DNA from 3 places in the Neobacillus canaveralius genome. Region 3 is predicted to be linked to each of the others. Evidence: riboswitches for the same ligand, from Rfam matches in the RefSeq annotation. Region 3 holds a riboswitch; each other region holds the start of a gene.
What was found. Region 3 has a riboswitch for S-adenosylmethionine ahead of ABC255_RS17680 (BMP family protein). Riboswitches for the same ligand answer to the same signal wherever they lie in the genome.

Region 1 (3,106 bases), 2.2 Mb from region 3:
TGCAACTCCCCTAATTTGTCTATTTAATATTTGCTTGTTGACGTAATGCGTCCACTTTATCTGTACGCTCCCAAGGAAGATCAACATCTGTACGGCCAAAATGACCATATGCCGCTGTTTGCTTGTAAATTGGGCGGCGTAAATTTAACATGTTGATAATTCCAGCAGGACGAAGATCAAAATTTGCACCTACAAGATCAACTAATACATCTTCACTCACTTTGCCAGTACCAAAAGTATCAATAGAAATGGAAACCGGCTTTGCTACCCCAATTGCGTATGCAAGCTGAACTTCAACTTTATCAGCAAGTCCTGCTGCTACAATATTCTTTGCAACATAACGAGCGGCATAGGCTGCAGAACGGTCAACTTTTGTAGGATCTTTACCAGAGAAAGCTCCACCGCCGTGACGTGCATAACCACCATACGTATCTACAATAATTTTACGTCCTGTTAAACCTGCATCTCCTTGAGGTCCACCGATAACAAAACGACCTGTTGGATTAATGAAATACTTTGTATTTTCATCAATTAGTTCTTTCGGCACAACTGGATTAATCACATACTCTTTTACGTTACGTTGGATTTGCTCTAACGTAATTTCGGGATGGTGCTGTGTAGAAATAACAATCGTATCGATACGGACAGGTTTGTCATTCTCATCATATTCTACCGTTACTTGTGTCTTTCCATCTGGACGCAGGTAAGGAAGAATTTCCTCTTTACGAACCTCTGTTAAACGACGTGCAAGCTTGTGTGCCAAGGAAATGGGAAGAGGCATTAATTCTTTGGTTTCATTACATGCAAAACCAAACATTAAACCTTGGTCTCCTGCACCAATAGCTTCGATTTCTTCATCAGACATTTGCCCTTCACGTGCTTCTAGAGCCTGATCGACCCCCATCGCAATGTCAGGAGATTGCTCACCAATAGAAGTGATAACACCACATGTCTCGGAGTCAAAGCCATATTTTGCACGATTATAGCCAATACCCTTAATTGTTTCACGAACGATTTTTGGAATATCAACGTAAGTAGATGTAGTGATTTCACCTGCAACTAAGACTAATCCAGTTGTGACGGATGTTTCAGCAGCAACCCGGGCATTTGCATCCTTTGCTAAAATGGCATCTAAAATCGAATCAGATATTTGGTCACAGATTTTATCTGGATGACCTTCGGTAACTGATTCAGAAGTGAACAAACGACGACGTTTTGTTGACATCTGATTTCCTCCTATATTATGAGATAAATCAAGGTCCATTTGAAGGTTACAGGAATACTTCTAGAACCACTGAAATTGATACGGTACTCATTCCCTTAGTATGAAATAAACAAAGGATTTTTATTAGTAACTCTATTGATAAAAGGTCTATACAAAACAAAAAACCTTACCATTGTGAGGAAAGGTTGTTCCGGTCCTTTCACTCTTATCGTTCAAGGTCAAAGCCTTGCGTCAGATTAGCACCTTCGCACTTGAGAATAGGACCAATAAATAGGATGGTCTTCTCATAAAGCAGGTTGCTGGGTTTCATAGGGCCTGTCCCTCCACCAGCTCAGGATAAGAGAGTATCCGTTCAAATTAGTATCATACTTGAACCTGTCGAGCGTTGTCAACGAATTTGCTAGCAAATTAAGGATAAATATATGAAATTTTTCCATTTAAATTTAATACTTAATAATACAACCCAAATTTACCAATTAGTATAGACTATTAAATTAAATGTGTTATACTTTTTATGAATATATTGACAATTAAAAACTTGAAAAGGAAGGTTCGTTCTGATGAATTCAGTACATGTCCCAAATGAATTAAGCCAATTGCTGGAAGAAAGCCATGTGCACATTCAAATGTCTGTTCCTCAATTAGTGGAAAAAATTCTATCTAGGAATGAGGGAAAACTAACCTCAACTGGTGCGATAAGTGTATCAACAGGTAAATATACTGGAAGATCTCCTCAAGACAAATTTATTGTCATGGAAGAATCCATTAAGGATAAAATTGATTGGGGCAATTTAAATCAGCCAATTTCAGAAGAAATATTTAATAACCTCTATCAAAAAGTTTTAGACTACTTAAAAGAAAAAAATGAAATATTCGTCTTTAAAGGGTTTGCAGGTGCTGATAAAAAGACCCAATTGCCGATTCAAATTGTGAATGAATATGCTTGGCATAATTTATTCGCCCATCAATTGTTTATTCGGCCTAGTGAAGAGGAATTGCTGACACATAAACCCGGATTCACTGTCATTTCGGCTCCTAACTTTAAAGCAAATCCGGTTATAGACGGAACAAAGTCTGAAACCTTTATTATTATCTCTTTCGAAAAACGGACGATCTTAATCGGCGGAACGGAATATGCTGGTGAAATGAAAAAATCAATCTTCTCAATAATGAACTACCTGCTGCCTGAGAATAATATTTTCTCTATGCACTGCTCTGCTAATATTGGTGTTGAAGGTGATGTTGCTTTGTTCTTCGGTCTTTCTGGGACAGGAAAAACCACTTTATCTGCAGACCCAAAACGCCGCTTAATTGGTGATGATGAGCACGGCTGGTCATCGAATGGCGTGTTTAATATTGAAGGCGGCTGCTATGCAAAAACCATTAATCTTTCCAGAGAAAAAGAGCCGCAAATTTTTGATGCCATCCATTTTGGTTCCGTATTAGAAAATGTTGTTCTTAATCCTGATACAAGAATTGCAGACTATGACGATTCAACTCTTACTGAAAATACAAGGGCTGCTTATCCGATGCACGCCATTGAAAATATAGTTCAGCCAAGCATTGCAGGCCACCCGAATACCATTGTCTTTTTAACCGCAGACGCATTTGGGGTATTGCCTCCAATCTCAAAATTAACGAAAGAGCAGGCAATGTATCATTTCTTGAGTGGTTATACATCCAAGCTAGCAGGAACTGAGCGTGGGGTAACTTCTCCAGAGGCCACCTTCTCCACTTGCTTTGGTGCACCATTCCTGCCTTTACCTGCAACACGTTATGCAAAAATGCTTGGTGAAAAGATTCTTGAGCATAATGCAAATGTTTTTCTTGTAAATACAGGCTGGACAGGCGGAGAATACGGAGTGGGGAACCGCATGAAGT
Region 2 (3,106 bases), 2.7 Mb from region 3:
TCCTTTTCAGTGCCTATCAGGTTGGATATTCCTTTATTCTGATTGAAAAATTAAAAATGCTTTCCCATCATTTTGGTTTTACAGAAGGTGCCTTCGCGGTCGGTATGCTGCTGTTATCGATTTATCTCTCCATTCGGAAAGAGATAAAATTTCCACTGCTGGTTTCAAAAAGAGGCATTGTTCTCATGGGGGTCGTCATGGGAAGTTCCACTCTTCCATTACTCTTCATTATGTCTTATAACATCATGTTTGGTTACTACATTCTTCTTCAATTTGTTTTAGGAGTGTGTATTGTTTTCGTTAACACGCCAACACAAGTGATGATGCAAAAACAAATTGCCGACGAATTTAAGGGACGTGTATTTTCACTCATTGAAACAGTAGCAATTGCTTTATCACCATTAGGTATGGTGCTGTATGGATTTCTGTATGATGTCTTCCCTGCAGAATGGGTTCTGCTCCTGTCATCTGGATTATGTGTGTGTGTAGTACTTACTCTTTTAAGACCAACCGTCATACGAAGGGTTCATCCGGAGCTTAAAGCGGAAAAAGTAGTGAAGAAAAGTGTGGAAGCATTTTGATGAAGTTTAAGTTATCCTAACAAATGGGGTTGGATTCAGTAGAATCCAACCCCATTTTTATCGATCTAATTTTATAATTCTCCTAACCATCCTTAAATGAGACACCAAGATTAGAAAAACGATGGGATATAGAAAGATGGAATACCAGAGCTTCCAGCCAGTATAGTTAAAAAAGTGAGTCCTTTCAACAATAAATTCAATAATGGAGGATCCTGCTGTCCATGCAAGGATATAAAAGAGTTTCTGTTGGTTAGTCCGTTTAAAGGGATAATAGTTTAAGAACAAAATACTGACTGGAATAAAGTAAAGAAATTCTCCAACAAACCCCAGCCATTGAAAACCTTCACCAAAATATCCGTACAAATGGTATTTAAAGACGAGAACCAAATCTACATTGATACCAAATACCAAAGCAAAAAGACTCGTTGTATATAATTCAATTTTAGTCAATCTCTTTGGGACTAGAAAAGCAATGATAACAAGAATAAAAAAGAAAATAAATACCAGCTTCCACATGGATGGACTATCTCCTTCAAAAACAACTAATTAAAAATTATACTTTCCAAATCCTTGCTCATATAGTCACCTATCAATCCTCATCCAGATAAAATGCCAAAAGACCTACTCTACCCACCCGAACAGGAGGATTAATTTTCCAAATAAATAGTTATTTGTGACTGATTTATTATTCTGGTAAATAAAATACTCCTTTTATGAATAGTAATGAATTAACCCCAAGAAAGGAGTGAATATGCAATGAGTGTATTAGATCGCAGTCCGTTTTTATACTTCTTATGTATCCTTGCCGGTTTTGCCTTATTAAGAGTAGAGCTAACTGGATTCTTAGCGCCGCTTAGTCCGTTAGTTCTCCTAATTGGTGTCATAGCTGTCCTTTTATTCTCACTTGTGTTAATCATCCAAGGGGTACTTTGTTTGGTAAAAAGAAGATAGTTGTTTAAAGTTCAAGAAAGAGAGCGAAAACTATCGCTCTTTTTTTGTTTTTTGCGAAGGCCAGCAGTAAATTTTTTTTATTTATTAAAAATGCCTATTTATAAGCACTGAGAACGCTTTAAAACCAAGGAATTAATTATTATTTTAAAAAAGGGATTTGACTTTTCACTATCCCTACAGTAAATTAATTAACAAGTTCAAAAAATGAATAAAGTAAAAATACTTCTTATCAAGAGAGGTTGAGGGACTGGCCCTATGACACCTCGGCAGCGGAATCACAAGATTCTGTGCCAAATCCAGCAAGTGCGACTTGATAGATAAGAAGAGGACGCTAATTATTTCAATTTGCCCTCTTCTTTTTCAAGAAGAGGTTTTTTATTTTTAACTGAATAATATTTCTTATCCAGAGAGGTTGAGGGACTGGCCCTATGACACCTCGGCAGCGGAACCAATTGGGGACTGTGCCAAATCCAGCAAGCAGCAAGCTTGGGAGATAAGAAGAGTTTTTTGCTATTACTTTGCATCGGCATGCCCTCTTCTTGTTTCCAAGAAGAGGGTTTTTTATTTGTTAAAAAAGGAGAGATACACCATGATCGAATTTCAGAATCTTAAAAAGGTTTATGAAAGTGGCGGGCAGCAGGTTGCAGCTTTGAATGGAATTGATTTGAAGATTAATAAGGGAGAGATTTTCGGAGTAATCGGGTTTAGCGGTGCTGGGAAAAGTTCACTTATCCGCTGTGTAAACTTACTAGAGCGTCCGACCTCAGGTAGTGTAATCGTCGATGGTCATGACCTCACTTCGATGTCCGTAAAAGAAGTCCGTGAGATTAAGAAAAATATTGGCATGGTTTTTCAACACTTTAATCTATTAAACTCAAAAACAGTGTTTGCCAACGTCGCAATGCCTCTGACACTTGCCAAAGTTCCAAAGGATGGTATTAAGAAGCGCGTTCAGGAATTACTAGAATTTGTCGGGTTGGCCGACAAGGCGGACTATTATCCTGACCAGCTTTCAGGCGGACAAAAGCAGCGAATTGGAATTGCAAGGGCCTTGGCAACACAGCCATCGATTCTACTTTGTGATGAGGCCACATCTGCACTTGATCCACAGACAACCAGCTCCATTTTACAGCTGTTGAAAAAAATCAATAAGGAATACAACATAACCATTCTAATCATTACCCATGAAATGGCGGTCATCAGAGAAATTTGCGACCGAGTGGCAGTGATTGAGTCCGGTAAAATTATTGAAGAAGGCACGGTGTTTAACGTCTTTTCATCTCCTAAAACGGAGACGGCAAAGAACTTTGTAAGCTCTGTCATGAACGACCAGATCCCTGATTCTATAAAAGAAATCATTCAAAAACATGACGGAATGCAAAAGGTTTACCGAATTAATTTTGTAGGCAGCACATCCGGTCAGCCCCTGCTCTCCGAACTTGCCAAACAGTTTGATATTCATATCAATGTCCTGTTCGGAACCATTACTGAGCTTCAAGGCACACCGTTTGGAAACTTAATTGTTGAGTTCCAAGGCTCTGACAAAGAAATCATCCGTGCATTAACCTACATCA
Region 3 (3,106 bases):
TTCAACGATCGTGGATGAACTGTACGTTGTTTTATCTCATAGCGAACTGCGAGACAGAGAGCTTTGTCAGGATACAAAAATGAACTATATTCCTGTTCAAATCCGGCTACGCTGGCTTTCACAATTAACCAAAGATATGCCACATGTAAAAGCAATTAGCATTGAAGATCATCAAGATAACGACAACTACGATTGGGCTGAAGGAGCACAATTAATAAAAAGAGAAATCGGAAAGCCCATAGATCTCGTTTTTAGTTCAGAAGTTCAATATAATGATATTTTTGAAGAATTATATCCTAACGCAAAGCATAAGCTGATCGATCCAATGCGTTCACAGGTAACCATCTCTGCTACAACCATTCGTACCGAAGGTGTCTATAAACATTGGGAGTTCATACCTGATTTTGTTAGACCTTATTTTGTAAAAAAGATTGTCATGGTTGGGACTGAAAGCTGTGGGAAATCATCCTTAACGAGAAACCTAGCTAAAATTTACAACACAACCTATGTAGAAGAATATGGCCGAACTCTATGTGAAGAATTGGGTGGCTGTGACGGGATTATGGTCAAGGAAGATTATCAAAGGATTGCTTATGGACATAAGATGGAAGAATTTAAGGCCATTGGAAAAGCAAATAAGCTTGTTTTTATCGATACAGAAGTCATTGTAACCCAGTTTTACTCAAACCTATACAATAATGAACATCAGCTGGTTCTAGATGAGATTGCAAAAATACAGGATTATGACCTATGGCTATTCCTTGAACCAGATGTAAAATGGGTGGATGACGGCTTACGTGTTCATGGCGAAGAGAAGGTAAGAGACCAAAACAATGAGAACCTAAAAACATTATTAAATAAGCATGATGTTGACTATAAAATCTTGAGTGGTAGTTATGAAATCAGGTTAAAAGGTGCCATGGAACATATTGATAAATTGCTACAGTAAAAAAATAAAAAATAAACCGATGAGCAGCTAATTTCCATCGGTTATTTTTATAATAATTAAATAGTCTTGTAATTTGAAAACTTTTAAAATATAATAAATTAAGTTTTTATTATTGCTATGTTGTTTAACTTAATTACGTAAATACATATTGTTAACCTTATCCAGAGAGGCAGAGGGACTGGCCCGATGACGCCCAGCAACCGCTATATTTATATAGTATGGTGCCAAATCCTACAGAACGAGGAAGTTCTGAAAGATAAGGAAGAGTATATTCAAAAACCCTCTTCCTATTTTTCGGAAAAGGGTTTTTTTATGGGGTGAAACAGTAAAACACGAACATTAATATAAAATATTTTAAAAATGTTCGATTTTGTATTGCTATTTTCGAATTTTTTTAGTAAATTAATAGACAAATAGTAATAAAAACGAAATATAACACAGGGGGAACGTCATGAGAAAACTACTTGCATTTATCGCACTAGCTTTAGTCTTGCTTGTCGCTGGATGTGGAGCACAAGAATCAACGGGGAAAGATACATCATCAAAAGAGGATAAGAAGAAAATTGCTCTCGTACTGCCTGAGAAAATTGGGGTTAACCCATTCTTCCAGCAAATGGATGAAGGGGCCAAAAAAGCAGCAGACGAATTTGGAGTGGAATTAAAGACAATCGAATCTACGGATCATTCAGCGATAGAAGAAAATCTTCGCGTAGCTGTAGCAGAAGGATATGATTTAATCATTACTTCATCATTTGAATCAGAAGATGCATTGAAAAAAGTAGCAACAGAAAATCCGGATCGTCAATTTGCAATTATTGATACGGTCGTCGACCTTCCAAATGTTCAAAGTGTTAATTTCAGAGAGCACGAAGCAGCGTTCTTGCTAGGAGCTGCAGCAGGCCTTTCTACCAAAAGTGATAAAGTGGGTATGGTAGTGGCTATGGATATTCCACTAATGAAAAAATGGACAGTTGCGTTTGAAGAAGGATTAAAGGAAACAAATCCAGACGCTGAGTTTTTAGTAAACTATGTTGGAAGCTTTACGGATCCGGCGAAAGCAAAAGAATTAGCGTTGTTGCAAGCTTCTAAGGGGGCAGACTTCGTTGCAGGAGCTGCTGCAGTCGGAGATCTGGGTGTATTTGAGGCAGCAAAAGAACAAGGAATCTTTACTTCTGGTCAGGACGTTGACCGTACAGAGGTAGATCCAGAGCACGTCGTTCTTTCACAGTTAAAAGGGACGGACGCTGCTGCATATGAAACAGTAAAAGCATTTGCAAACGGCGATTTTAAAACAGGCATTGTCGAGTATGGCTTGAAGGAAAAGGGCGTTGGCTTAACATATGTAACACATGAAAGCAAAACACCGCTTAACAGCTTTGTTGGACAAGAAGTTATTGACCAAGTAAAAGCACTTCACGAAGAAATTGTATCTGGAAAACGAGAAATCAAAAATCCACTGAGCAATTAATCTAATAGGCTATTACCGTTAGCATGGTTGTTAAAATCCTAAAGCCGATTTTAACGTGGAAATAGCTAGGTTCCGCTCTAGAATTTAGATTGCTGGCTCTTTTCTTCTTGAATTTATACTATTTCTTAAGGAAACTTAGTACAATCATTAACAAAGTTTAAGAAAAGAGCCATTTGAAAAAAGTAAACCGACTGCACAATGTAGTCGGTTTCCATTTTTAAAGGGGGGTAAAACCATGAGCGATGTGTTAGAAATGAAGGAAATGACCAAAAAGTACGGTGAGTTCCTTGCGAATGAAAGGATTTCGATACATCTGAAAAAAGGAGAGGTTTTGGCGATTGTCGGCGAAAATGGTGCCGGCAAGACAACCCTCATGCGGATGCTTTACGGTCTTGAACAGCCGACGAGCGGTGAAATAATATTGGGCGGTAAGAACATCAAATTTTCTGGACCACTGGATGCGATTGAAAATGGTATCGGTATGGTGCATCAGCACTTTATGTTGTTTTCAGATTTTTCCGTAACAGAAAATATTGTAATTGGGCATGAACCGAAACGTAATGGTTTCTTTAATAGAAAAGCAGCGGCAGAAAAAGTGAAAGAACTTAGCGAACAATATAAAATCAATGTCAATCCAATGAAAAAAGCTGGCGATTGCTCGATTGGTGAACAGCAGCGGATTGAAATTT

Region 1: it holds a riboswitch for S-adenosylmethionine, as region 3 does, so the genes downstream of both, metK (methionine adenosyltransferase) here and ABC255_RS17680 (BMP family protein) in region 3, are expected to answer to the same signal.
Region 2: it holds a riboswitch for S-adenosylmethionine, as region 3 does, so the genes downstream of both, ABC255_RS04120 (methionine ABC transporter ATP-binding protein) here and ABC255_RS17680 (BMP family protein) in region 3, are expected to answer to the same signal.

What each region holds. Positions count from the first base shown of each region.
Region 1 covers NZ_JBDFLL010000001.1:1,295,925-1,299,030, reverse strand. The annotation lists gene metK (methionine adenosyltransferase) at 20-1,225, opposite strand; SAM riboswitch class I at 1,428-1,568, opposite strand; gene pckA (phosphoenolpyruvate carboxykinase (ATP)) at 1,786-3,106, shown strand, end outside.
Region 2 covers NZ_JBDFLL010000001.1:847,403-850,508, reverse strand. The annotation lists gene ABC255_RS04135 (MFS transporter) at 1-581, shown strand, start outside; gene ABC255_RS04130 (CBO0543 family protein) at 639-1,097, opposite strand; gene ABC255_RS04125 (hypothetical protein) at 1,338-1,532, shown strand; SAM riboswitch class I at 1,756-1,856, shown strand; SAM riboswitch class I at 1,929-2,032, shown strand; gene ABC255_RS04120 (methionine ABC transporter ATP-binding protein) at 2,122-3,106, shown strand, end outside.
Region 3 covers NZ_JBDFLL010000001.1:3,525,081-3,528,186, reverse strand. The annotation lists gene nadR (multifunctional transcriptional regulator/nicotinamide-nucleotide adenylyltransferase/ribosylnicotinamide kinase NadR) at 1-949, shown strand, start outside; SAM riboswitch class I at 1,104-1,212, shown strand; gene ABC255_RS17680 (BMP family protein) at 1,401-2,417, shown strand; gene ABC255_RS17675 (ABC transporter ATP-binding protein) at 2,653-3,106, shown strand, end outside.